2 linked regions of the Prochlorococcus marinus str. MIT 0918 genome follow. The protein of the gene in region 1 interacts with the protein of each later gene in a pairwise test. Links are inferred from orthologs where the notes say so. Each region holds a gene or a part of one and is shown in the gene's direction. Other genes may lie near its edges.

Region 1 (12,263 bases):
CAACTTATAAAAGACAATCTTCATTTAACTCCTATTTATGGAGGGTTTATCAACAGCAAGGGTCCTCGTTATTGCCCATCAATAGAAGATAAAATTGTTCGGTTTGCAGATAAGGAATCTCATCAAATCTTTCTAGAGCCAGAGGGAAGAGATACGCCGGAGATATATATACAAGGATTTTCGACCGGGCTACCAGAAAATATACAGCTAGAGCTTTTAAGAACACTACCTGGTCTCGAAAACTGTATCATGCTTCGTCCAGCTTATTCAGTGGAGTATGACTATTTACCGGCTACACAACTTTTACCATCTCTAGAAACAAAAAGAATTAAAGGATTATTTAGCGCTGGACAACTTAATGGAACAACTGGTTATGAAGAAGCTGCAGCTCAAGGCATAGTAGCTGGGATCAATGCGGGACGATATATAGAACAAAAACATCCGATCCATTTCTCTAGAGAAGAAAGTTATATAGGAACCATGGTTGATGATCTTGTGACTAAAGATCTTCGCGAACCATATAGAGTTCTAACTAGCAGAAGCGAGTATCGATTAATGCTTCGAGGAGATAATGCGGATCGAAGACTTACACCACTGGGTTATCAACTTGGATTAATTGATGAAAAAAGATGGAAAATATTTAAAGCAAAACAAGAAGCTTTGGCTAAAGAAAAACTTCGATTAGAAACTGATAGGATTAAAGAAACTAATACAATCGCATTGATCTTAGCCGAAGAAAGTGGTGCTCCAATTAAAGGATCTATAACTTTAGCCAATCTACTTCGACGACCAGGAATGCATATGTCTAATCTCATTAGACATAATCTAGTAAATAGTCAATTAGAGCTAAGTGTACAAGAAGGAGTGGAAATAGATATTAAATATAGCGGGTATTTAGAGCGCCAGGCTGCCCAAATAGATCAAATTAAAAAACAAAACAAAAGAACATTATCTCAAGAGTTAAATTATACAAATATCAAAACACTATCCCAAGAAGCAAGAGAAAAATTAAACGCTAATAGACCCAAAACATTAGGTGAAGCAGCTAAAATTCCTGGTGTAAGCAAGGCAGATCTCACCGCATTACTCGTATGGTTAAAAATACACAATCGAAAAAGCATAAATAAAGTAATTAATAAAAAACACATCAATAACTCAGCGACGAAAGTTTCTTTCCAAAACAGGAGTTAATTTCTGAGCACCAATCTTTATCCATCGCCTCAAGCAATTTGGGAAGCCAAAACAGCATCCGTATTATCTGGCAACCTTTCAATACAACTATCTGGAGCATGGCAATTAATGCTATTAGGGGATGGCAGTCCTACTCGCCATCTGACGCTACTCACAGGGCATGAAGTTCAAATAGAATTAATTGGAATGGAAGCAGAATGGTTAACAAATAAGTCAATACCTAAGGAAGTGAATGAGCTTTTCCCTCCTCTTTTAAAGAGACAAGTTTGGCTCCAATGTGGAGATCAAACTCTTGCATGGGCAGAAAGCTGGTGGAATAAACAAGAAGCAGAACATCATCTAAAAAACAAAGACCAGCCAATTTGGCAAAGCCTTACCCAAGGACGATCTGAATTATTTCGTGAAGTTGATGGACTAGCTTTAGTTAAAGCTAAATGGTTAGAAAATAGATTTAAAAAAACAGGTCCTTTTTGGAGTAGACACTATAGATTTTTTCGCCATCAACAAGAATTAACAGTAATACGAGAGGTGTTTAATCCTATATTAGAAAACTGGTTGGGAGACTCTATGCGCAATCAACTTTGCCCATAAATAAATTAAAGAGATTTATTTTCTTCTACTAGATCTGGGTAAAGGACGCCTAGGAAGAGTTGTTTCTTGAGAAGTATTACTGGAATCGGAATCTTGATAATCAGAAAATTTTCGCTCAGAGGAGGTCTCACGTTCCCATCTTTCAATGCGAAACGTAGAATCATCAGGCCATGGCTGTTCTAAAGATGTATCCACATCTTCGGATGATGGTGAAAGTGCTTTAGGCACTCTCAATGATATTGCAGTTAAAGGCTTTTTTTTAATAGGAATGTTTTCCTCTCTTTCTAATTCTAAGTCTATAGGTTCATACCAATTATCTTCTTCTTCAAAAAACCAATCAATTTTTTTTCCTACCCAGCGACTCATACCACTAACACCGGAACGGTTTTCTTTTTTTCTTTGTCCAGGTCTATTTCCAGCAACACCATCAACTAACTGTCTACCTGTTTCCATCCATTTATCCATACGACGCTCTAAAGATTCTCGAGAGCCCTGACGTCTGGAATTAGAGTAAAAACTTCTATTCATAAAATAAATTTATCGAATTTTCCAAAAAAAATCATTCTGGAAAAGACGTAAAGGAATCGTTAGACCAAGAATTAAAAACCCAGCCAAGTTCTTAATCAATTTTCTAAGTTTAAAGGCTGAAAAACAAGTACACAGCTTGGATTCCATCTCCCTCCATACAAAGTATCACAACAATGCTTACAAGCTATTCCTTTAGTCCTTCTTTTGTAAGTTGAACTCAAACCACAAGAAGGACATATGCCCAACCATTTTGGCAATTTAATAGGCATCGGGAATTGATGCCTGACACTTATCTGAAAATCATTCTGAGCAGCATTAATTGCTTTCATTCGTGCTTGAAAATTCCGTCCATGTCCTTCAGAAACTTTTAAAACAAGATCTACCCAAGCATGGATCATCTCGTGGCAAAGAGTGCTTTCCACAGCGCTTTGAGGAAGATTTTCTAATACAGGGCTAGACAAGACAATTTCACAGACTCTTTGTCCTTTCGCTTGACGTCCATGACGATAAAACCCAGCTGTATTACGTAATCTGCCATCACTCCACCTAATTGAAACAAGTGGTTTCAAATCTTTAACCAGCAAGCCATCAAAATATTGACGGTTCAAACGATGAAATATAGGCAGAAGAGGAATGAGTGGCATTAATTCTTATAAGGCAAATCTTTAACCAAGCCATAACATTCTGTCTAAAAATTAGTGACTGTGAAATACTCTTATCTCTAAAGTTAGTAAAACTAATCTTCTAATTAAACACTTTTCACAATGGATGCGGCACTAGTTAAAGCAATCGGCATCAAAACTCTTCTCTATGGAGGGGGGGCATTGCTTCTCTTCTGGACCTTCAATGCCATCAAGCTTGTTATAGGAGCAAGAGGAATCAATCCTTTAGTAAAACAATTCTTCAATCAAATCGCTTCGGGGCGTATTGATGCTGCATACAGGCTTACAACCAAAACATATAAACAACACGTAAATCGTCAAGATTTCCTTAAATTTTTAGGAGGCCTGCAATTAAACAAATACAGAAACTTAAAATCAGGGCGACCAAGAATTGAAGACAATCAAGTCATACTGACTTTAAATCTCAGATCCGAAGATAAAAGTTCTCAATTACCCTTGGAATTTACATTCATTAAAGTAGACAAAGATTGGCGAATCAATCGAATTGCAAAATCAACTAGCTAACCATAAGTTGCTTTAAGTATCAGTGAAAAAACCTTCAGGGAATTTTTCAAGAAGAGTTTTAGAGCTTCGCAAGGTCTTAAATAAAGCTAATCATGCTTATTACGTTCTTGATGCTCCCTTAATGGAAGATGCTGTCTTTGATCGTCTATATCGAGAATTATTGGAAATAGAAAAACACGACCCGTCTCTCATAACACAAGACAGTCCATCTCAGCGTTTAGGAGGGAAGCCATCAAAAGGTTTCCAAAGTGTTAAACATAGAATTCCCTTACAAAGTCTAGAGAATGCCTTTAACTTAGATGAGCTAGAGAATTGGTATTTAAAAATTAAAAAATCACTTGAACAAGAAGTCAAGATGATATGCGAACTCAAAATCGACGGAAATGCTCTTGCTCTAAGTTATTCAAATGGTTTTCTAGAAAGAGCAACTACTAGAGGAGATGGTTTTGAAGGAGAAGACATCACATCTAATGTGAAAACAATTGGCTCGATACCATTATCTTTACAACTAAAAAACCCACCACCCTGGCTTGAAGTAAGAGGGGAAGCCTTAATGCCCAATGAAATTTTTGAAAAAATAAATCAATTACGTCAAAAAGAAGAAAAACAAGTCTTTGCAAACCCTAGAAATGCATGCTCAGGCACTCTTAGACAATTAGATCCTCAAATAGTGGCATCAAGAAAACTAGATTTTTTTGCCTATACAATCCATCTTCCTAATGAATGGGAACCAACAGACGAAGACTATCCAAAACCCAAAGGACAAAAAGAAGGATTGCAATGGCTAAAAAAAGCAGGGTTTAAAGTTAATCCCAATACAAAAACAAGCCCAGACCTCGAAGAAGTAAAAGATTTTTGTAACCTATGGGAAATTCGTCGTCAAACCCTTCCATATACAACTGATGGAATAGTCATAAAACTCGAGAGTTTTGAACAACAAAAAACTTTAGGTGTGACCAATAAAGCACCTAGATGGGCAATTGCATTGAAATTCCCAGCAGAAGAGTCACCAACTCAATTAACAAAATTAACTTTTCAAATAGGTAGAACTGGAGCAGTAACGCCTGTAGCCAAATTTAAACCAATCACTCTTGCAGGAACACTTGTAAGTAGAGCAACATTACATAATGCAAATAGACTTGCAGAACTTGATTTGCATTCTGGAGATACTATTGTCGTCCGAAAGGCGGGAGAAATAATTCCTGAAGTCGTTCGTGTCATAAAAGAGCTCAGACCCCAGAAAGCATCGAAATTATTTCTTCCAACAATTTGTCCAGAATGCAATCAAAAACTTTTGCAAGCTCAAACACAAGCAGCAACTAAATGTACAAATAATTCTTGTCCAGCAATCCTACGTGGTGGTTTACGTCATTGGGTAAGCAAAAACGGAATGAATATAGAAGGGTTGGGAACAAAACTGATAGAACAACTAGTGGAGAAGAAACTTGTTTCATCAATTGCAGGTATATATAACCTAGATAAACAATCAATTACAAAGCTCGAGCGCATGGGGGAAAAATCAGCTGAAAAACTTTTATATGCAATTGAAGAATCGAAAAAAAAACCATGGCATAAGCAACTATTTGCTCTAGGTATCCTCCACATTGGAGAAGCTAATGCAAAAGCAATTGCTAACGTTTTTCCAAATGTCTCAGAACTTGAAAAAGAGATAATTAATGCACCTGAAAGTATTTCTAATATCTATGGCATAGGAAATGAAATTGTAGAGTCATTAAAACAATGGTTTACTTCTCCTAATAATCAAGAATTAATTAAATTATTACAAGAAGCAGGAATTACACTTGCAAATACTTATAAAGAAAAATTAACTATCAAAAACCAAGAAGTTGCTGGAAAAATAATAACAATAACTGGAACATTTAATGTTCTCAATCGTAACGAAATAAAAGGGATTCTAGAAAATTTAGGTGGAAAGGTTACTTCTTCTATTAGCTCTAAAACAAGTTTTTTAATTGCAGGGGAAAAACCTGGAAGCAAATTAAGAAAAGCTAAAGAACTAAACATAAAGATTATTGGGGAAACAGAATTAATCAATATATTAAATCAAGTAGCCAATGACTAAACCATTCATTTACACTTTAATTAAAACAGATTGTGGTAGAGCTAAATACCAAGAAATTGCTTCTAGAAAGACTTTTAATTCAAAATTGAGATTATTATGGTTTATTGTAATTGCTACAATTAAAGATTTAACTTTAAAAAATCAAAAAGAAGAAAACTAACTACTTGATTGACTAGAATTACGAACACTCCTTAACACAAGAAATAAAGCCAAAGCAGTAGAAAAAGTACCTATCAATGTTAAAAAATTGAATTGAGAACTATTAGAAATTATTGAATCAAATTTCGAAATCTCTCCTGCTAAAGATCCCAAAGAACAATAGAGTAATGTGCCTGGGAAAATAGCAACCAACCCTATTGTAAAATCCTTAAAACTAACTTTAGTCAAAGCATATCCAAGGTTTAAAAGACCAAAAGGAAAAGCTGGAGAAAGACGAGTTAATATAATAAGTTTTAATCCTTCACTAGTAATGGATTGCACGATTAGTTGCAATTTAGGAAAGGAATCTAGCCTTTTGTTTATCCAATGTCTTAGAAAAGTTCTAACTAAAACAAAGGTAGTAATTGCTCCTAAAAATGCACCAATAAAGACAAATATACTACCAAGTAATGAACCATACACCAATCCTGCAAACATAGAAAGCCAAGAGCCTGGCAACAAAATATTTACCCAAATTGCATAGAAAAGAATAAAAACAATAATGCCTAAAGGAGTAGACAAAAATTGAATTTGATACTCAAAAAAATCTTTTAGATATAACATATAAAGACTATGAGATTCATTCTAAACCTAATAATCTTTGGCGAACTAATTCGGCTTGGGAATTCGCATCAGATAATTTAGCCTTGCATTCTAAAACAATTTCTTCAGGAGCCTTCTGAATAAAATTAGAATTATTTAAACGGCTTGAAAGAGTAGAGATTTCTTTTTCTGCCTTAAACAAATCTTTCTTTAAACGATTCTTCAAAGCTGATAAATCTACTAACCCTTCAATTGGCAAAATAACTTCTAATTGACCAGAAACTCCAGCTAGCGACTTTGAAGTTGATTGTCCAGACAATTGATCAGGACCAAAAACCTTAACTTCATTTGCTTTGGTCAATATTTGAATATCAGGAATTGCTTTGTTTAACAAATCTGAAAGATATTTATTTTTAGTAACAAAATGTACTGGGGCTTGTTGTGAAGGCTTAAAACCTGCTTCTGCTCTTAAATTCCGAACCACTCTAATCGAAGCAAATAACTCATTAAATGAAGACTCTAACTCCTCATCTATGAAACCTGGATTAAATGCTGGCCAAGACTCTAATGCAAGTAATCTATTCTCTGAAAAACCAGTAACACCATGCCATAACTCCTCAGTTAAGTGAGGCATTAAAGGATGGATCATAATTAATAGATCCCTTAAAACCTTAAACATCACTGTCTGAGCTCTTTTTTGATCAATCAAATCATTTCCAGATAAAGAGGATGAAACATTAAGGCGAGGCTTGATTAATTCCAGATACCAATCACAAAAGTCATTCCAAGCAAATTCATATAAACCTTTTGCAGCTTCCCCAAGAGCATAAGTTTCATATCTTTTAGCTGTATCATCAATCATCTTAGAAAGCCTAGACAAAATCCATTGATCAGATAATTGCAACTTTGAATAATCTATTTCCTCAAATGTCTCTTGAAAAGTAGTGCCACGAAGGTTTATCAAGGCAAATCTTGTAGCATTCCATAACTTATTAGCAAAATTTCTTGCTGCTTCTACCGTTACAGAAGTATCTGATTCTCGATCATAATCAAGGCGAATATCTTGTCCTGCTCCAACAACCTCCTTAACCAAGGCAAAGCGAAGTGCATCGGTTCCATAACGATCAATTAATAAAATTGGATCAATCCCATTCCCTGCACTTTTACTCATCTTGCGGTTATGTTCATCTCTAACTAAACCGTGAATATAAACATCTGAGAAAGGGATCTGTTCTGTAAAAGCACCTGCCATCATTGTCATTCGTGCAACCCAGAAAAAAATAATGTCAAACCCTGTGACCAGAGTATTCGTTGGATACCAACGAGAGAAATCTGCATGGCTTTCATCAGGCCACCCTAAAGTTGAAAAAGGCCATAAACCACTAGAAAACCAAGTATCAAGAACATCATCTTCCTGCTTAATTAGAACGTCTCCTCCATATAGACGTTGAGCTTCCAATAAAGCATTCTTCTCTGAAATAGCAACTATATAAGGAGTTTCATCAGTGAGCTGATTATTTGTTTCACTAATTACAAACCAAGCTGGGATACGATGCCCCCACCACAATTGTCTACTAACACACCAGTCTCTTAAATCTATTAACCAATCTTGATAAACTTTCTCCCATCTAGCAGGAAAAAAAGAAGGTTGTCCCTTACTTAAATAAGACTGACAGCGTTGAGCCATAGAATCCATACGAACAAACCACTGAGTAGAAAGCAAAGGTTCAACAGGGACTTTTCCTCTCTCAGAAAATGGAACACTATGGCGATATGGTTCAACCTTCGCTAACAAGCCTTGGTCGTGAAATGCCGCAACAACAGCATTGCGAGCATCAAAACGATTTAAGCCAGCAAAACAACCAGCCTCAGAATTCATTGTGCCATCCTTATTCATGACCGTAATCTGAGGCAAATTATGTCTCTGACCAATTGCAAAGTCGTTAGGATCATGAGCAGGAGTTACCTTCACGCAGCCGGTTCCAAAATCTTTATCAACATGATCATCAGCTATCACAGGTATCTCACGCCCTACTAATGGCAAAAGCAATGTTTGCCCAATCAAATCTGAATAACGTTGATCTCCAGGGTTAACTGCGACAGCAACATCACCCATCATCGTCTCAGGTCGTGTTGTAGCAACTTCGAGATATTTAATTCCTGTCTTGGAAGAAGCTTTAGTTAATGGATATCGAAAATACCACAAACTACCTTCCACTTCTCTCATCTCAACCTCCAAATCACTGACTGCTGAGCCAGAAGCTGGACACCAATTAACAAGATATTCTCCTCGATAAATTAAACCTTGCCTATATAGTCGAACAAAAGCTTCTGAAACCGCCTTGCTTAAGCCTTCATCCATCGTGAATCTTTCTCTTTGCCAATCAACTGAGTAACCCAAACGACGCAATTGTTGAACAATCCTACCCCCACTTTGAGCCTTCCATTTCCAGGCACGCTCTAAAAAAGCTTCCCGGCCAAGATCATCTTTATTCACCCCTTCCTCTTTTAATTGTTTTTCTAAAATTGTTTGAACAGCAATCGAAGCATGGTCAGTACCTGGCAAACAAAGTACATTTTTTCCTTTTAAACGCTGAAACCTAACAATCGTATCTATTAAAGCTGTATTAAAAGCATGCCCCATATGCAAGCTTCCAGTAACATTTGGAGGGGGAATGACAATGGAAAAAGGCTCTCCTTTGCCATTAGGATCTGGATGAAAAGCACCTGCTTCCTCCCATATATTTTGCCAGCGCCGCTCGGTTCCAAACGGGTCATAAGTCTTAGGTAATACATCTAGTGCATTTCCTATATCTTTTGAGGTTGTTTGCTCTTCCACAAAGACAATTCAAACCTTATAAGAAAACACTAATGAAATTCTTTGTTTTTGTAAAAAATCAACAGCCAGTTTCTGAAGACTTCCATGGAATAGCAATTAATTGATCAAAAGATTCCCATTTACTAACATCTGTAATCACTCTTTCAGTCAAACCAACATGCTCAAATGCTTTAATGCAACTTTCATGAGTAAGTGAAGCATTTTCGCCTAAAGGCATCACGAAAACCTTTTCATCAGAAGGATCTGCTAGGAGATATAAAGAATCGCTTTCAATATTTCTTTCAAAAAAATTTTTTCTCATCCTTATAGTTACAGCAGAGCCCAAAGCTTCGGCAAACGTTGCCAAGCTTTCTCTCTCTCCAGACATCCCACAATTCAAAGAAAGCCATATTAAAAACTTCACCCAACTATCAAGCGTCCAAAGAGGAGCAAAGCTATTCCTTTGACGTCTAACTAATTCAGATAAAGCAAAATCAAACATTTTTGCTTGAATTTGGGTTTCATTTGTCTTTTTCATAACAACAATTTCGTTTTCTAATAAAATTAGACTTACTGCCTTCGCAGGGCACTAATAGGATTATGTACCATGGATCTAAACGACCCTGAATTGGAATTTTCTGATTTAATCTACGCTTATCAAAGCTGGGTAATAGCTGTGATTAATGATGAAAAACTAACAAATGAGGAGAAGCTGTTAACAGAAGAAATAGTTGATGATGCTGTCAATGCAATGAGATTTTTATCTGGTGACGTGACGAATGCCATTGAAACAAGTTTAGCAAGGGTATATGACGTAGATTCTGAAGAATTAGCTTCATTGCTATACCCTGATGAGGATTAAAAGATCACTAAAAACGAATTGATGGAACATAGTTAAATTATCTGAATTTATTCAAACTTAATTCTCAAAAAATTTAATACATGAATCTAATTGATTGATTGGTTAATCCTTGAAATTTAAATTGAACCAAAAGCCATTATTCACATTGACTCTTTCACTCCATTGACAGGGATCATAAAACAAAACTCTACTTATAAAACAAGGCCTATAAAGACTTCAAAGTATAACTTCTTGCTAGAAAATATCCTTATTGTCTTCCACATTTTTATATAAATATATCCATTATTAACCACAATTATTTTGAAAGAAATGACCTAACTTGGTTACTAAAGTCCCTCAAAAAATACAGGCCAATCACATAAAATGCTAGTTCTAATAAAAGACTCAATAGGAAAGCCTTTTAAATTAAACAACTTTTTCAATAATGGGCGATCCAGGGTTCGAACCAGGGACATCCTGCTTGTAAGGCAGGCGCTCTACCGCTGAGCTAATCGCCCATGATTTAATTCTGCCTTATCAAGGCAACCTAGGGATACCCCAGTCTTTATAAAAAGTGGCATCGAGCAACAAATATGAGAAACATACACAGATTTAAAAATTGTACTTTTGTCTGCATATTGTTGCTAACACTAGAAGTAAGAATGGAAGTTAATGCAAACTACTTCACAAAACCCAATTGAAGCCCTAATAGAAGTTGTCTCAAAACTTCGCGACCCAATCCATGGTTGTCCATGGGATATCAAACAAAATCACAGAACCTTAATTCCATATGCCATTGAAGAAGCGCATGAAGTAGCTGATGCAATTAAAAATGGTACAGATCAGGAAATCTGTGATGAATTAGGGGACCTGTTACTTCAAGTGGTTATGCATGCACAAATTGCTAAGGAAGAGCAAAGGTTTTCTTTTGACGATATTGCTAGAGCAGCCCAAAAAAAAATGATGAGGCGTCATCCACAAATTTTTAATGCTAAAAGTAAATCTATTAAGATGAAAAAAACTTGGGACGAAATCAAACAATCTGAAAAAAGCTATAATGAAACAAACCATCCATTTGCTGATTATATAAAAAATAAATTAAGAATACAATCTGCGTTTAATGGTGCAATATATATTTCAAAAAAAATTCAAAAAAAATTTTTAAATGATAATTCTGTTAATGATACCTTAGTAAAAGAATTTGATGTCTTTGAAAGAAAATTAGCAAAAGGAAATAAAATTGACTCACAAATAAAAATTGGCCGGTTACTATTTAAACTAATCAACATAGGTATTGATTATGGTATAGATATAGAAGACAGCTTAGATACAACTAATAAAAAGATGATACAAGGTTTAGGATTAATAGAATCAGAGTTGGGAATGGAAAAGATTAAAAAAGATCATAATTAGCTCCAAAAAAATGAACCTTTCAAAAACAAGTGGTATTAATAAACTCAATAAAATTTGGGTAGATGAATATCATGAATCTACTCGTTTTGGTTTAAGAGGGAAAAAAATATTAGAAGAAGAAAGTGAATATCAAAAAATTACAATATTTGACAGTGACAGATATGGCAAAGCATTACTTCTAGATCATTGCTGGATGTGTGCGGAGAATCAAGAAAAAGAATATCACGAAGCTATTGTGCATCCAGCATTAACTAGTGCTGAAAAAATTGAAAAAATTTTGATAATTGGCGGTGGTGATGGTGGGACAGCAAAAGAATGTCTTAAATACAATGAGTTGAAACAGATTGATATGGTTGAAATTGATCAAAAGGTAATTCAATTAAGCAAAAAATATCTACCATGTATAGGAGGTGGATGTTGGGAAGATAGTAGGCTAAATGTAATTATTGGAGATGGTATTAAATGGGTAAAAAATACAAAAGAAGACTATTATGATGTGATAATAATTGATAGCTCTGATCCTAAAGGAGCAGCTAAAGGTTTATTCAATCAAATTTTTTTTAGAAATTGCCATAGAATTTTAAGGACTAATGGTGTGTTTTCAGCTCAAACAGAATCTCCAGAATCTTTTCAGGAAATTCATATTAATGCAGTGAAACTAATTAGAAGTATATTTAAATATGCAGATCCTTTATATGGAAATATGCCTTTATATCCGAGCGGCTACTGGAGTTGGACATTTGCTTCCAAAAAATCACAAAGATATCTACATCCTATTCCTGAAAGATCAAGTCAAATAGTGAGTAAATGCAATATCTGGAGTCCTCGTTGGCAAAAAGGGTCATTTGAAGCTATACCTGCACAAATAGA
Region 2 (16,901 bases), 830 kb from region 1 along the record:
GCTTTTAAAACATAGCTTTTCTTATTATTGTATGAGGAACAAGCTGTCCCACTACTAATATATATACCTTTATTTGAAAGTTCTAAAACTAGTTTATTTGCTGATAGTACCTTATTATTTCTTGGAAGTATGATCAATGATATATGATTTGGAAGACGATTTATATTATCGCCAGTAAATACAATACCTTCAATTTTATTTATTCTTTCCCTTAATTGTGTGGTCTTCTTTGAAATATCACTGGATTCAAATATAAAATCACCAGAATTTATAGAGGAACATTTATTAATTTGATGTAACGCAATTGACATCCCATAAACTAATGATACAGATTGTGTTCCAGAACGTAAACCTGACTCTTGACCTCCTCCCCCAAGTATTGGAGTAAAGGACTTTATATTCTTATTATCTATTATTAATAACCCTATTCCCTTTGGACCTCTAAATTTATGAGCTGACGCAGATAAACTGTTAATATTCAAATCATTAAAATTAAATATTCCTTGTGAAATCACCTGAGTAGCATCTGTATGGATATAAATATTTCTTTTCTTACATTCAGAAGCTATTGAAAAAATAGGTTGAATAGTCCCTATTTCACTCTGACCCAATATTAAAGAAACAATTTTTGTTGGGTAATCTAGCATTTCCTCCATATATGACAAATCTATACGACCATTTCTATTTACAGGCCAGTAAAGCAATTGCCATCCTTCATTCTTTAACTGTTCAGCTGCATATTTGACGGCAGGATGTTCTACAGAACTAATTACAATGCGTCCTGGTTTTATAGACCTTGCCTTTCCTATTAAAGCAAGATGAATAGATTCAGTAGCATTTGATGTGAAAATTATTTGCTCTGCTGAAACATTAAATAGTTGGCCAATCTTAAATCTACTTTGTTCTAAAATCTCAGCTGCCTTAATTCCTTCTAAATGTATACTAGAAGCATTACCCCAATATATTCTTTCAGTTTTACTAATCTCCTCTATTACTGATGGGTGAGGTGGAGATGTTGAACAAGCATCTAAATAATTCGTATTATTTGTTTCTACAAGCATATATATCTAAATTTCTATTGAACCTGAGAAAACATATTTAGCTGGTCCACTCATATATATATCTCCACTTTTATTTGGCCATTCTATAAATAAAGTACCTCCGGGCAAAATAATGTTAGCTTTTTCATTACATAATTGTAATGTTGCTGAAACAGCTAATGATGCACATGCTCCGGTACCACAAGCAAGTGTAGGACCACAACCTCTTTCCCATACTAATAATTCAAGTGTTTCTCTATTAACTATTTTTACAAAATGAACATTTGTCTTTTCAGGAAAATATGAACTATTCTCTAATACTGGCCCTAATTTTTCAAAGCGTATAGAATCAAAATCATCTATAAAAGTAACTAAATGTGGGTTACCCATGCCAGCAGCATAAATCTGTAAACTTGTATTTTCTATATTAATAATACCTGTAGGAAGATTATCCTTACCCGTAGCTAAAGTTGTAGGTATATTATTAGGGGTAAAAGTTGGTTCACCCATATTTACTTTAATATCTCCATTAGTTTGAAATCTTGCATTTAATAATCCAGCAAGGGTTTCAATATTAAATTCAGTTTGGTTATGTAAATTATTAGTATCAATAATATATTTAACTAGGCATCTAATACCATTCCCACACATTTCAGCTAAGGATCCATCGGAGTTATAAATAATCATCTTAGATATTCCATTATGATCTGGTTTGGCATTAATAATAATTCCATCAGCTCCAACACCATAATGTCTATCACATAAGCTTTTAATTAAATCTCTTTTAATACTAAATAGTTTATTAGCTTCTGGAGATTTAAATCCATCAATAATTATAAAATCATTACCTGTACCTTCATATTTCTTAAATTTTATGGGTGTCATAGAATTAAAATAATTAAATGAAAATAAGTATTATTATATTTTATTATGGGTGCAACTATTAATAAATGTCTTGTAAAATAAGAATAAAGCAATCTTTTATTTCATTACAGAGCATAAGTGATCGCAGAATCCTCAAACAAACCTTTATCTAAAGGAATCTCTAATACATACAACCATGCTGATTTAGAAAAAAAATGGCAACAAAAATGGATTGAAAGTTCCTTATATAAGACTAGGCAACCCCAAAAGGATCAAAAAACCTTTTATGCATTATCAATGTTTCCATATCCATCTGGAAATCTTCATATGGGACATGTAAGAAATTATGTAATCACAGATGTCTTGGCAAGAATGCATCGCATGAAAGGTGAAGCAGTTCTTCACCCTATGGGCTGGGATGCATTTGGATTACCAGCCGAGAATGCAGCTATAGATAGAGGGATTGATCCAGATATATGGACTAAAAAAAATATATCTCAGATGAAAACCCAACTAAATAGTCTTGGGTTATCAGTAGATTGGGAGAGAGAAATTACAACATGTGATGAAGAATATTATAAATGGACCCAATATCTATTCCTTGAATTATTTGATGCTGGATTAGCCTACCAAAAATCAGCGACTGTTAATTGGGACCCTATTGACAAGACTGTATTAGCTAATGAACAAGTTGATATAAATGGAAAATCGTGGCGATCAGGTGCAATTGTTCAAAAAAAAGAGTTAAAGCAATGGTTCTTAAAAATAACAGATTATGCCGAAGAATTACTTAAAGGCTTAAATAAGCTAAGTGGTTGGCCAGATAATGTAAAAACTATGCAAGAGAACTGGATAGGTAAGTCTCAAGGAGTAGAGGTTAAATTTAAAGTTAAAAATAGTCCTAATCTATTGATAAATGTATTTACAACTAGAATAGATACAATATATGGTGTAAATTATCTGGTTTTAGCTCCTGATCATCATTTAGTAGATAAATTAATAGCTGATGAAAATAAAGACTCTCTTAAAATTTTTAGAGATAAAGTTAATAGACTTAGTGAACAAGATAGAACATCAGATTCAAAACAGAAGCAAGGGTTGGATTTAGGAGCTAAAGCTATAAATCCTATAAATGGAAAATCAATTCCAATTTGGATCGGAGATTATGTACTTTCTTCATATGCCACAGGAGCTGTTATGGCAGTTCCAGCTCATGATTTAAGAGATTATGAATTTGCTAAAAAATATACATTACCTATAACATATGTAATTAAGGGAAATAGTAGTCTAGTTGATGAGACAAGACCATTTACATCAAAAGGTATATTAATCAATTCTGGAAAATTTAATGGGCTAAAGTCTAAAATAGCTATATCAGAAATAACAAGTGTAGGTATAAATGATGGATGGGCACAGAACAAAGTTAGTTATAAACTTAGAGATTGGTTGATATCACGTCAAAGATATTGGGGATGTCCAATACCAATTATTCATTGTGATAAATGTGGAGTAGTACCAGTTCCAATAAAGGATTTACCTATCAAACTTAATAAAGATAAATCTATTAAAAGTATAACTTGTCCAAAATGTTCATGTAAGGCAAAATTAGAAACAGACACAATGGATACATTCATGTGTTCATCCTGGTATTTTTTACGATATGTAGACGCAACTAATAAAAATGAACCTTTTAATAAAGAGTTAGCAGATAAATGGCTTCCAGTAGATCAATATGTTGGAGGTATTGAACATGCAATATTACATCTCTTATATTCTAGATTTTTTGTAAAAGCTTTAAAAACTAAGAAACTTATTAATGTAAATGAACCATTTAAAAAGTTATTAACGCAAGGAATGGTTCAAGGAATTACATATAAGAATCCATCATCTCAAAAATATATCAAAAATAATGATATAAAAGACCATAAGAATCCATTAGACCCATTAACTGGAGAAAAACTACAAATAGTTTATGAAAAAATGTCAAAATCTAAATATAATGGAGTTGATCCATCTGATGTGATTAACAAATTTGGAAGCGATACAGCAAGGATGTTTATACTTTTCAAAGCCCCTCCAGAAAAGGATTTAGAATGGGACGATTCTGATGTAGAAGGTCAATATAGATTCTTAAATCGTGTATGGAGAATTTTTAATGATCTTCTAAGAGATAGAACTATAGACCTTTCGAATTCATCTCAGAGCATAGTATATACAGATTTAAATAGTAAAGAATCAAATCTACGTAGAATAGTCCACTTATCAATAAAAAACATATCTAATGACCTGGAGGAGAATGCTCAGTTTAATACAGCAATTTCTCAATTAATGATACTTACAAATACACTATATGAAACTGTAGAATATGTCCGAGATTCCCTAATCATAGAATCTTTAGAAGTATTAACATTATTATTAGCACCTTTTGCTCCACATTTATCAGAAGAATTTTGGTTTTTGTTAAAAGGCAATGGAAGTGTCCATGACCAAAAGTGGCCTAAATTTGATTCAAGGGCAATTATAGAAGATAATTATAATTTAGTGATACAAATTAATGGAAAAGTTAGGGGTATGATTAAAGTCAATATAAATGAATCTGATATTCAGCTAAAGGATAAGGTTTTAAATTCTGAGGTAACTAAGAAGTGGATAGGAGCTAAGCCTATAAAGAGATATATATCAGTTAAAGGAAAATTAATAAATATTGTAATTTAATTAGTTCTTTTAATAATTAATGATGAAGGTTCTGACCAATCTCCATTAATCGTGTAAAAATCTTGATTTACAGATATGTGCCTTATTATAAGAAAGACACTCTCACAGGATGAATGATTTAGCTTAGAGACAATGTCATTAATAGAGTATGGTTTTTTATCAGAAAGAATATTCTCTATCTGTAGTTTAAGAGAAATTAAATTAGAAGCCGCTTTTTTACCAGCCTCTACTCCTGGTTGATGGTAGGCGTTAATATCAATTAATTCAGCATATAATCCTACAGATCTTTCAAATAAAGCAATTAAGGCTCCTAAAGAAAATGCATTAAATTTTCTAAGACTAATTGTTATACTTTGTCGACCATTTTCTGAAAGAGCGAGTCTAGTGCCTTGTAAGAACCCAGATAAGTAATCTCCTGGTGATTTATCATTTAATGTAGGAATATCCTTGTTATCTTGTAAAATTTCTATAAATGTAACAAAAAAGTTATCTATACCATCTCTTAATTGCTGAACATATGCATGTTGATCAGTAGAGCCTTTATTTCCATAAACTGATAAGCCTTGATTTACTATATTACCGCTTCTGTCTTCCTGCTTCCCTAAGGATTCCATAATTAATTGTTGAAGGTATTTACTAAAAACTTCCAATCTGTCTTGATATGGAAGTACAACCATATCTCTAAGTCCTTTACCATCCCCAGAGTAATACCAAGCAGAAGCTAATAATGCTGATGGGTTTTGGTAAATATTTTTTTCCCTTGTTATTGAATCCATAGTTGATGCTCCTTTAAGAAAATCATAAATATTTTCATCAATTAAAGCTAAAGGAAGGAGGCCTACAGATCCAGTTATACTTGTTCTTCCACCTACCCAATCAGGCAGATCAAACCTTTTTAGCCATGATTCCGATTTAGCAATTTTGTCTAATAAACTATCTTTCATTGTTATTGCTATTGATCTTTTAGACCATTCAATATTATTTCTCAACAAGAAATGCTTAGCTTGATCCATTGCTATTTGTGGTTCTGGTGTACCTCCAGATTTACTAACTACAACAAATAAAGTTGTTTTAAGATTATTTTTTAATGAAACTAACTTATCATTAATACCATTTGTATCAACATTATCAATAAAAATAAAATTCAAACCTTTAGTTGATTTCTTTAATGCATTTATTATTAAAATAGGACCTAAACCACTACCCCCAATACCTATCCAACAAACATCTGTAAATGGCTTATTATCTTCATTTTTAATTTTACCTGAGAGTATATTTCTTCCAAATTCAGCTATATCTGAAATTCCTTCTGTTACAAGATTAGATATTTCTTTTGTAGGTGCAAGTAAAGAATCTCTTAACCAGTAATGACCAACTTGTCTGTTTTCATCTGCATTTGATATAGCTCCTTTTTCTAATTTATCAATAGCATCAAAAGCTTTGTTAAAAGGTGTTGATAATGATTCTATATTAGATGAAGTGATTTTCATTCTACTAATATCAAGCCACAAGCCCAACTCATCATTAAAATAAAGCAAGTTAGAAAAGCGTTTCCATTGTAGATTGGCATTATCGCTGCTGAAGTCTGGGAAGTTCATATTTGGCAAAAACTCTGTCGTTTATTCTCAACTGCTTATAGTATGAATGATTTAGCAGAAAAATACGAGGAATTATTAAAGAAACAAATTAATTGGACAGTTATCATTATTAACTATATTATTAATTAATCAGTAATGATACTTACTTCTATATGAATAATCTAGAATCTAAAACAATAATTAGCCCAGCCTATAAAAAGCCAATATCCTTTTCTCCTAGGATAAAATTAGCTATAATGGCATCAGGTAAAGGATCAAATTTTAATACTATATTAACAGATATACAGAATGGATACCTTGATGCAGATATAATATGCCTAATAGTTAATAATAAAAACTGTGGGGCTTATAAAATCGCGAAAAAAAATAGTATCCCTATATTATATCTAGACCATAATTGTTATGTTTCAAGACAGGAATTTGATAAAGCAATAATTAATAAGCTTAATAATTTTTACGTAGAAGGAATAGTAATGGTTGGTTGGAATAGAATTGTTACTAATATCTTATTAAATGAATATCAAGGTAGAGTAGTTAATCTCCATCCTTCCCTACTTCCTAGTTTTAAAGGTAATAATGCTATAAAAAAGGCTATAGAAGCTAATGTTTGTATAAGTGGATGTACTGTACATTTAGTAGAAGAAAAGGTAGATTCTGGTGAAATTTTAATTCAATCTGCAGTTCCTATTGATATTGAAGATGATGAAACTTCTCTTTTAAGAAATATTCAAATACAAGAGCATAAAATTATAAGTATTGGAATTTCTCTTGCTGCACAAAAATGGAGAAGAAATATTTAAGGATAGAAATTTGATGTAGGCAATCCTGTATTTATATTTAACCCTGCCATTATATTTAAACATTGAATAGCTTGACCAGCTTGTCCTTTAAGTAAATTATCTATAACAGACATTAAAATAATCCTTCCATTTCGTTTATCTACCTCAACACTTAATAAGGTATTATTAGTATTTTTTACCCATTTTGTCATGGGATAAGTACCAACAGGTAAAATTTTGATTGAAGGGTAATTTCTATATACAGTTTCTAATACTGTCTTACAATCCTCTGCTGTTAAACAAGGATCTCTTAACCTTGCATATACAGTGCAAAGCATTCCTCTAACCATTGGAACCAAATGAGGAGTAAATTGAATTTGAATTGAGTTACCAGTTATATGATTTAATTCTTGTTCTATTTCTGAAGTATGACGATGTCCAATAACACCATATGGTGATATTGATTCTGAACACTCAGATAACAATAGATGCTGTTTAGGGTCTCTACCTCCGCCAGATGTACCTGTCTTAGCATCTATAATTATGCCATCATTTTCTATTAATCCTTGTTTGAGAAAAGGTATTAAAGGTAATAAACTTGCTGTTGGAAAACATCCTGGTGAGGCTATAATTTTTGCTTTTGAAATATTTTCATAATTCCATTCTGGTAGTCCATATATAGCATTTTTACATAAGACCTCATCACTCCTAAAATATTTAGTTGATTCTTCTGTATAAACATCTCTCCATTTATCTAATGATCTATATCTATAATCAGCTGAAAGATCTATAACCCTAACATTTTTATTTATCAATTCAGGAACTAACTGAGATGATAATCCATTAGGCAGACTAAGTATAACATAACTGGCTTTATCAGAGATTATATTAGGATCAGGAGATTCAATAATAGGATTATTTTCTAATTGCAAAAATGGATGTAGTTCATTCCATCTTGAATTAGCAGTTTTATTCCCACCAAGAAATGTAATCTCAAAGGATGGATGATGTTTTAGTATTTCAAGAGCTTGAATGCCTCCATAACCTGAAGCTCCTACAACAGCAATATGATTAGATGTATTCTTTAATGAGTTCATACTAAAATAATATAGTTCAAAATTAGAACTTTTTTTAAATTTATGCTAATGATATCTATAACCTGACATTAGCAACGTTTCATCAATTTCAAGAGGTACTAATTGAACAGAAAAGAAGAACTAAATGTTTTATTCGACCCAATAGCAGATGCATTAGCTGCTATAAGAAATGGCGAATGTATTGTCGTAGTCGATGATGAAAGTCGTGAAAATGAAGGGGATCTAATATGTGCAGCCCAATTTGCTACACCACAACAAATAAATTTCATGGCAAAGGAAGGCAGGGGATTGATATGTCTAGCTATGGATGGAGAAAGATTGGATCAATTAGATCTCCCTTTAATGGTTGATAGGAATACAGATTCTAATGAAACAGCATTTACTGTAAGTATTGATGCTGGCCCTGAATATTCGGTGTCAACAGGTATTTCAGCAGAAGATAGAGCAAGAACAATACAGGTAGCAATCAGTCCAAATACAAAACCAAATGATCTAAGAAGGCCTGGCCATATATTTCCCTTAAGAGCAAAAAAGGGAGGTGTTTTAAAAAGAGCTGGTCACACAGAAGCAGCTGTAGATCTGGCCCAATTATCAGGTTTATCTCAAGCAGGGGTTATATGTGAAATTCAAAATGCAGATGGCTCTATGGCCCGTTTGCCTGAATTAAGAAATTATGCAAAGAAATGGCAATTAAAAATAATAAGTATTGCTGATCTTATTAAATACAGATTAGAGAATGAGAGATTTGTTTTTCGTATGGCAACAACCAAATTGCCAAGTATTTTTGGTGATTTTGAAGCTATTGGTTATTCAAATAAGTTAGATGGTACAGAACATATTGCATTAGTAAAAGGAACACTAGGAAAATTTAAAGAGCCTGTTCTAGTAAGAATGCATTCGGAGTGTTTAACTGGTGATGCTTTTGGATCATTAAGATGCGATTGCCGACCTCAATTAGAAGCTGCATTATCACGAGTTACAGAAGAGGGAGAAGGAATAGTCGTATATTTAAGACAAGAAGGTAGAGGAATTGGATTAATTAATAAATTAAAAGCTTATAGTTTGCAAGATGGAGGCCTAGATACAGTTGAAGCTAATGAAAGGCTTGGCTTTCCAGCAGACCTTAGAAATTATGGAGTTGGTGCACAGATACTAACTGACCTAGGTATCCAGAGACTAAGATTATTGACAAATAATCCAAGAAAAATAGCTGGTCTTGGTGGTTATGGACTAAAAGTTGAAAGTAGAGAACCATTAGTTATTTGTCCTGGAGATCATAATGCTGATTATTTATATGTTAAGAGAACAAAGCTAGGTCATTTTATAGATGAGAATTATCAATATGAATCCAATAACTATTATGTAATTTATTGGGATGGTACATCTACAAATAACAATTTATCTGTCCTTAAAAACAACGCAGAAGCAATAGCTAGAGAATATCAATTGAAACTTAGTCCAGAAAACTCACCAAGACTTTTAGCTCTATGGGAAAGGCCAAATTTCGTTTGGAGAGTAGATAATTGCAAAGATATAAACTCAATTTACGATTTATTGTTGTTGATTAGTAACTGGGAAGGTACAAATAGGGTTGGAATATTTAGTTCAAATAACAAACAACAAGCTATACACCCATCTCAAAACTTAGAAAATAACACTTATACTTTAAATGATCTAAAGGATAAGAAAAAAGAGGCGCTTGATTTAATCTCTAAGAAAAAATTACCATATATAATTACCTGGAAATAAATAGAAACCCTAGTCGATTATTGTTAAAGTTTTTATCTCTGTACCATTTTGAATATTAAGAACAGCAGATATATCATCTGTTTTTCCAAATACAGTGTGCACCCCATCTAAATGAGGTTGAGCCTCATGAACTAGGAAGAATTGACTACCTCCTGTATTTTTGCCTGCATGTGCCATAGACAATGAGCCAGGAAGATGTTTGTTCTTATTGATTTCACAATCAATGCTATAGCCAGGTCCTCCTGTCCCTGGTATTCCACTTGAACCTTTTCTACTATTAGGACACCCACCTTGCGCCATAAACCCAGGTATAACACGATGAAATGAAAGACCATTATAAAAACCTTCTTTAGATAGCTTTACAAAATTAGCTACTGTATTAGGTGCTTCTTCATCAAATAACTCTATGTTAATCTGACCTACATCAGTATCCATGATGGCTTTCATTTTTTTTAAAAGTTAAAGTTCAAAGATAATTATATCCTATATTCATTATCTAAATAGAAAATATTTTTAACCCAATATAAAAGAAATTATATGAATATCATGTTCTTATACCTAACTTAGAAAGTGTATTTGGCAAGTGATCATTGTTTTCCTTTAATTCTTTTATTGAATTAACATAGTTCATTCCAGATAATCTCATCAAAATAGAAACTTTAACGGAACCTCTAGATTCCTCTAAGAGTTTTATAGCTGCGTCACGATCAATATTCAATAAATCACATAAAATTCTTATAGATCTATCTAAAAGTTTGTTATTAGTTACAGAAAGGTCTATCATTCTATTCTTATATACTTTACCTAATTTAATCATTACTCCTGAGGAAATAATATTTAGTGCCATCTTTGCTGCTGTTGCTGCTTTCAAGCGTGTAGATCCAGCTATTATTTCTGGACCTGTAATCAATCTTATATCTATATCTGTACTGAAATTAGATTGATCTTTTGTGACTGATGTTATTAATATAGTAAGTGCACCTAATTTTTTGGCATATTCCAAACTGGAAATTACATATGGTGTTGTTCCACCAGCTGTTATTCCTATCAAGCAGTCATTTGAAGTGAATTTACGATCTTTTAGTTCTTTTATTGATATTTCAGTATTATCTTCTGCTTGTTCTGAACTCTTAACTAAGCTTTCATAACCACCTGCAATAATTGCTTGCACCAGATCAGGAGATGTACAAAATGTAGGTGGACATTCACTAGCATCAAGAACAGCAAGCCTACCTGACGTGCCTGCTCCAATATAAAACAATCTTCCTTTATTATTTAATCTATTATAAATCATATCTATGGACTTAACTAGGTTCTTTTTGGAATATTTAATAGCTAATTGAGGTTTCAAATCTTCTTCTATAAATACATCAACCAACTTATCTGTATTATATAAGTGTATATTTTCACTATTATCATTTTGTTGTTCAGTAATAAGATGTCCTCTATCCTTTATCTCGTTAATTTCTCTAGCGTAATCTTCAAATCTATTCATTTACAATAGATTCTCTAATTGATTTCTAATAGTATCTAATTGATTATTATTAAGTTCGTTAACTTGATTACTTCTATCATTTATATGTTCATCTAGTAGATTAAAGTCTAAATTCTTCTCTGGTGGGGCTATTAAAAGTCTATCTTCCTCTGATTTAGGTATAAAACCTTTTTCTACAAAGCGAGATTCATAGCCGGCTTCCTTACAAAAAGAATCTATCTCTGATTCTTCTATTGCTTCAATTGTTGGTTTAGGAAAGTCCTGAGCTTCTAAAAGTCCGCAATACCTTTCAGCATCATCCTTATTTTCAAACATTAGTACAATTGTTTTTCCATTTAATTCAATCGAATGAATACCTTCATTCTTATCACCTATTTCATAAAGCAGGACATGTACAAGCATTTTTATCAACTTAAAGAAAATTGATGAGACTAATTATCATCATATGATAATTCCTGAAGCCTTTTATATAAGGCTAATTCTGAGTCTGTTAGATCAGCTGGTAACACTATAACAACCTCTACAATTTGATCACCTACTAATTCTTCATATTCAAGTCCACGTCCCCTTAATCGTAGTAATCGCCCTGAAGATGACTTGGGAGGAACCTGCAATATAACAGGTCCTTCTAGGGTTGGTATTTCAACTCCACAACCAAATAAAGCATCTTGTGGAAATAATTCCAATCGGTATAAAACTCTTAAGCCATCTATCCTTAATCCATCATCAGTTTCTACTCTTAGTTGAATAAAATGATCCTTCCCTCCTTCTGCAACTCCAGGTAATCTTAATCTCCATCCATCTCCAGCAAAAGAGGGTGTTTGTATTTCAACTAAAGTTCCATTATTTAATTCAATTTGTATTTCAGTTCCATTCAATGATTCATCAGGTGTTAATTCAACTACAGATTCTTGATCCTCTAATTGTTTGATTGGTGGTGGAGAAGTAGGAGATGGTGTAGGCTTATCAAAATCTTGATCTATATCATCTATATAAAATTCCTCTTCTAAAAATTCATCAAAATTATTTAAATTATATTCTTCTACATCTTGTTCATTATTAAAACTAGATTCATTATTAATACTATCTATCTGTATCCCTAATACTTGATTTAGATATTCATTATAAGAAGGAAAACCTTCTGCAAATAATTCAGAGGGAGCATTATTCTGTGACTCCCATAAAGTACGTTTTTTAGGATCTATTAAAACTTTATAAGCCTCATTAATTAATTTAAAACGTTCTTCAGCATTTCTATCGTTAATATTTAAATCTGGATGCCATCTTCTAGCTTCTGATCTAAATGCTGATTTTATTTGAGACAGGTCACTCCCAGGAGATAGACCCAAAATAGACCAATAATCTGGTTTAGCTGTAGAAGTCATTGTCCCAGTCATCTAGATTTCTATTTTTATACCCACGATTTCTAGCTTGATTTTGCGGCTCATAATCCCATGGATCATCATCCCAATAATCATCTGCAAATAATTCATCTTTTAATGATCCAAAAGTATTTTTTATACCTTGAATAGGATTATTATCTGATCTCTTTTCAGCAGAAATTCTTCTATTTAATCCAAATAATGATTCCTGAAGAGAAGAAACAGATATATCTAACTCTGCTAAATCATTATTTTCTAAATAATCTTCTACATCTCTAATTGCTACTTCTACTGCTCTTTGTTGTCTCTCTGCACAATAAGGACCAAATTCAAGAGAAACATCACGTAATCTTCTTTCTGCCTGAGCTACAAGAGTTAGAGCATTATTTTTTTGATCAATAGAAGCTCGTTTTTTGCGATCTGAATCAGCTTTTTGCTTTGCCTCATTTATTAAATTATTTACTTCTTCTTCATTTAGATTAGAACCACCAGTAATGCTTACCGACTGTTTTCTGCCCGTTGTTCTATCAGTAGCACTTACTTGAAGCATTCCATTAGCATCTATATCAAATGCCACTTGTACTTGAGGGACACCTCTAGGAGCAGGAGGAATACCTGATAAACGAAATTTACCAAGCGATTTATTATCTGCTGCGAGTTGCCTTTCACCTTGCCAGACATTTATCTCTACAGAGGATTGATTGGGTTCAGATGTACTAAATACATCAGATTGTCTTACAGGAATTGGTGTATTTCTAGGAATTAAAACTTTCATAAGGCCTCCTACAGTTTCCAATCCCAATGACAAAGGAGTTACATCATTCAGCAAAAGATCTCTTAATTCTCCAGTAATGATTCCTCCTTGAACTGCTGCACCAATAGCTACAACTTCGTCTGGATTGACTGATTGAGATGGTTTTACAGGGACAAATGTTTTAACAAGTTGTTGAACCATAGGGATTCTTGTGCTTCCACCAACTAAAACAACATCGTTAATATCATCAGAGTTCCAACCAGAGTCATTTAGAACATTCTCCACAGGTTTTAACAACCTATCCATTAGATCCCTACATAGTCCTTCAAATGTTTTTCTATCTAGAACAGTTTCTATGTGCAAAGGGCCATTAGAACCAGTTGCAATAAAAGGTAGTGAAATAGGGGTTGAATTCAGACCAGATAATTCTTGTTTGGCCTTTTCAGAAGCCTCAGAAAGGCGTTGAAGAGATTGTCTGTCTCTTCTTAGGTCTATTCCATTCTCTTTTTTAAAATCTTCAGCCAACCAATCAACAATTTTCTGATCAAAATCATTTCCACCTAATTGTGTATCGCCAGAGGTCGCTTTAACATCAAAAACTCCATTAGAAATTCTTAGCAAAGATATATCAAATGTCCCTCCACCTAGATCAAAAACTAAAACTCTAGAAGCTGCTTTCTTATCAAAGCCATATGCCAAAGCTGCCGCTGTTGGTTCATTTAAGATTCTCTCTACTCTTATACCTGCAAGAAGAGCTGCATCTCTAGTAGCTTGTCTCTGAGAATCATTAAAATAAGCAGGTACAGTTATTACAGCAGAATCAATAGTTTCAGATAAATATTTTTCCCCATCATCTATTAACTTTCTAATGATACTTCCAATCAATTCTTCAGGTGCATATTCTCTTTCCGTGATTGGGCATATAACTCTAACGCTTCCTTGGTCATTGGATTTTATTGTATAAGGGACATTTAAGCTGGTTTCTTCTAATTCATCCCAAGCTCTTCCTATAAATCTTTTTAGATTTGAAAAGGTATTTCTAGGGTTAAGTACTAGTTGTCTTCTGGCTTGTTGACCGACCACCAATTCTGAATCCTTTGTATATCCAATTACTGATGGAGTTGTTCTAAGCCCTTCAGCATTTGCAATTACAAGAGGGCGTCCAGCTTCCAAAACTCCGATGACGGAGTTAGTGGTACCTAAATCAATTCCAACAATCCTCCCCATGGCTGTTTTTATTTGCTCCCTACGGTAACGTTCATCGGCTCACTAACCAAGTTTTTTTTACTGATGCACACTTAAGATAAAAGCATTAATAAACTTAAAAAGCAAAGATTGTTAAAATAATATTTAGAAAAAATAACTTGAAAATTTATAAATTAAATTTTTATGCATAATAATAATATACTATTATGCAATTTATTTTAATAGATAGATTAACTAAATATGCATTACAACAAGTTTATCAATATCTAATTAATTACATTTAATTAGAATATATAAAAATTTATTTTGCAAAAGTCTAAATTTCCTTTATATATTAATATATAAAGAGAAAATTAATATATTTATTATTAAAGTTTTCTAAAACGGAGAGGGAGGGATTCGAACCCTCGATAGAGTTGCCCCTATACAGCATTTCCAGTGCTGCGCCTTCGACCGCTCGGCCACCTCTCCATACATTTGAAATGTTCTTCAAATCTAACAGAGGAAGTGCTATAACAAAATAAAGTTTCTATTTTACATAACTTAGATCTGTCTTTAAAAATGACATCTTTTAAATGTGTTCAAGCATCTAATAAAATAGGCCTAGATCAAGAGACTCTAGATAATTTATCTGTAATTTCAAGAAAAGCAGCATTAATAGGAGGTAAAGTATTGATGAAATATTATCAAGATATAACAACAGTTAAAAATAAAGGTAGCGAAGGTGATTTGGTTACAAATGTAGATATAGAAGCTGAAAACATAATAAAAGAGTATTTAAACAAAGAAACACCGAAAATTGGAATCCTAGCTGAAGAAAGTGGTTCCTCTGGGTATATAGATAATTTAGCTTGGTGTATAGATCCACTAGATGGAACAACGAATTTCGCACATGGCTATCCTTTTTTTGCCACGTCAATAGGTTTAATTTCTAACAATAGCCCAATACTTGGGGCAATTTATATACCTTACTTAAAAGAACTATACTGGGGTACTCCAGGTAAAGGGTCATTTTGTAATAACAAAAAAATCTCAGTCTCGAAAACAATTATTTTAAAAGAATCTTTATTGGTTACAGGGTTTTCATATGATAGAAGGATAAATAACAATAATAATTATGCAGAATTTTGTTGGTTAACACATAGAACTAGAGGAGTTAGAAGAGATGGAGCAGCTTCGGTTGATTTAGCTCTATTAGCAGCAGGCAAAGTTGATGGATATTGGGAACATGGATTGCAAAAATGGGATCTTGCAGCAGGTGCTCCTATAGTTGAGCTTGCTGGTGGATTTATTTCTCATTATAATTCTGATGAGTTTGATCTTAGTAAAGGTAGTATTGTTGCTACTAATAAAGGAATTAGAAATGAGTTAATAGAAGAACTTAATAAAGTTACACCGCTTAGCCAAAAGTCTTATGGTGTATAACAATTAAAGCTAAAAGTTAAAACTTCACAAATTACAATTTCAATGTCTATACAGTCAAAATTTGAAACAAAGGATTTAAACCCTGATGAGGTTAAAAACAACAAACAAATTATTTTTAGACTTTCTAATTTATATAAAAAATGGGGATATGAAGAGATTTCACCACCAACATTAGAAAGAATAGAAACATTAATAGCTGGAGGAAAAATTTCTCAAAAAGAAATAGTCAAGTTAGTAGCAGATGAGCCAATTGGTTTAAGACCTGAAATGACAGCATCTATAGCCAGGGCTGCCAATACAAGGTTTGCAAATAAAAAAAGACCTTTAAGATTTTGGTCACCAGGGATAGTATTTAAAAGTAAAGAAGATAGTGAAGGTAGATTTACAGTTGAAGAAAGTCTTCAAAGCAACATTGAACTTATAGGCATACGAGATATGTCTGCTGAAGTTGAGCTTTTATATCTCCTATTGGAATCATTAGAATCATTAGAAATTAATCCCAAACATAAGCCCATTCTTTTAATTGGTCATAAGTCTCTAATAGAACTAATAATTCAAAATATAACCTCAGACTATAAGTCAATAGTGAAGACTTGCTTAACTAATTATGATCTAATAACGATAAATAAATTAGATCTAAAAGAGAATATAAAAAATATCCTACTTAACGTTCTAAAAATAAGAGGTAATCCCTTTAATATTTTAAGTCAATTAGAAAAAATATATGGTAAAAAAGATATATTTGAAGAATTAAAAAGACTTTTTTCTACTATCGAAACAATTGCTGATAAACATGG

Evidence for each region.
Region 2: the proteins of ligA (region 1) and leuS interact in binary tests that used the Escherichia coli proteins (3 or more experiments, as listed by UniProt). The link is inferred for Prochlorococcus marinus str. MIT 0918 from one-to-one orthologs.

The regions. Positions count from the first base shown.
Region 1 is NZ_CP114780.1:1,192,047-1,204,309, forward strand. The notes cover bases 3,097-6,049. They hold ligA (NAD-dependent DNA ligase LigA), read left to right. Parts: upstream 3,097-3,519; coding sequence 3,520-5,580; downstream 5,581-6,049. Other genes in these bases: O5636_RS06575 (hypothetical protein), read left to right, coding at 3,097-3,497; O5636_RS06585 (hypothetical protein), read left to right, coding at 5,573-5,740; O5636_RS06590 (TVP38/TMEM64 family protein), read right to left, coding at 5,737-6,049. Outside these bases: tRNA uridine-5-carboxymethylaminomethyl(34) synthesis enzyme MnmG, read left to right, coding at 1-1,191; O5636_RS06560 (chorismate lyase), read left to right, coding at 1,228-1,782; O5636_RS06565 (RNA helicase), read right to left, coding at 1,798-2,310; O5636_RS06570 (SprT family zinc-dependent metalloprotease), read right to left, coding at 2,406-2,954; more of O5636_RS06575, read left to right, coding at 3,075-3,096; more of O5636_RS06590, read right to left, coding at 6,050-6,300; O5636_RS06595 (valine--tRNA ligase), read right to left, coding at 6,359-9,133; O5636_RS06600 (protein phosphatase), read right to left, coding at 9,219-9,677; O5636_RS06605 (hypothetical protein), read left to right, coding at 9,747-10,001; O5636_RS06615 (MazG family protein), read left to right, coding at 10,653-11,393; speE (polyamine aminopropyltransferase), read left to right, coding at 11,404-12,263. UniProt on the Escherichia coli protein: DNA ligase that catalyzes the formation of phosphodiester linkages between 5'-phosphoryl and 3'-hydroxyl groups in double-stranded DNA using NAD as a coenzyme and as the energy source for the reaction.
Region 2 is NZ_CP114780.1:361,911-378,811, forward strand. The notes cover bases 1,657-4,832. They hold leuS (leucine--tRNA ligase), read left to right. Parts: upstream 1,657-2,045; coding sequence 2,046-4,619; downstream 4,620-4,832. Other genes in these bases: dapF (diaminopimelate epimerase), read right to left, coding at 1,657-1,925; O5636_RS01955 (glucose-6-phosphate isomerase), read right to left, coding at 4,616-4,832. In the rest of the region: O5636_RS01940 (cysteine desulfurase family protein), read right to left, coding at 1-1,061; more of dapF, read right to left, coding at 1,068-1,656; more of O5636_RS01955, read right to left, coding at 4,833-6,217; purN (phosphoribosylglycinamide formyltransferase), read left to right, coding at 6,370-7,017; argC (N-acetyl-gamma-glutamyl-phosphate reductase), read right to left, coding at 7,014-8,093; ribBA (bifunctional 3,4-dihydroxy-2-butanone-4-phosphate synthase/GTP cyclohydrolase II), read left to right, coding at 8,196-9,842; O5636_RS01975 (peptidylprolyl isomerase), read right to left, coding at 9,852-10,289; murQ (N-acetylmuramic acid 6-phosphate etherase), read right to left, coding at 10,387-11,337; O5636_RS01985 (DUF3110 domain-containing protein), read right to left, coding at 11,338-11,739; O5636_RS01990 (DnaJ domain-containing protein), read right to left, coding at 11,769-12,722; molecular chaperone DnaK, read right to left, coding at 12,706-14,700; O5636_RS02005 (inositol monophosphatase family protein), read left to right, coding at 15,241-16,104; O5636_RS02010 (ATP phosphoribosyltransferase regulatory subunit), read left to right, coding at 16,147-16,901.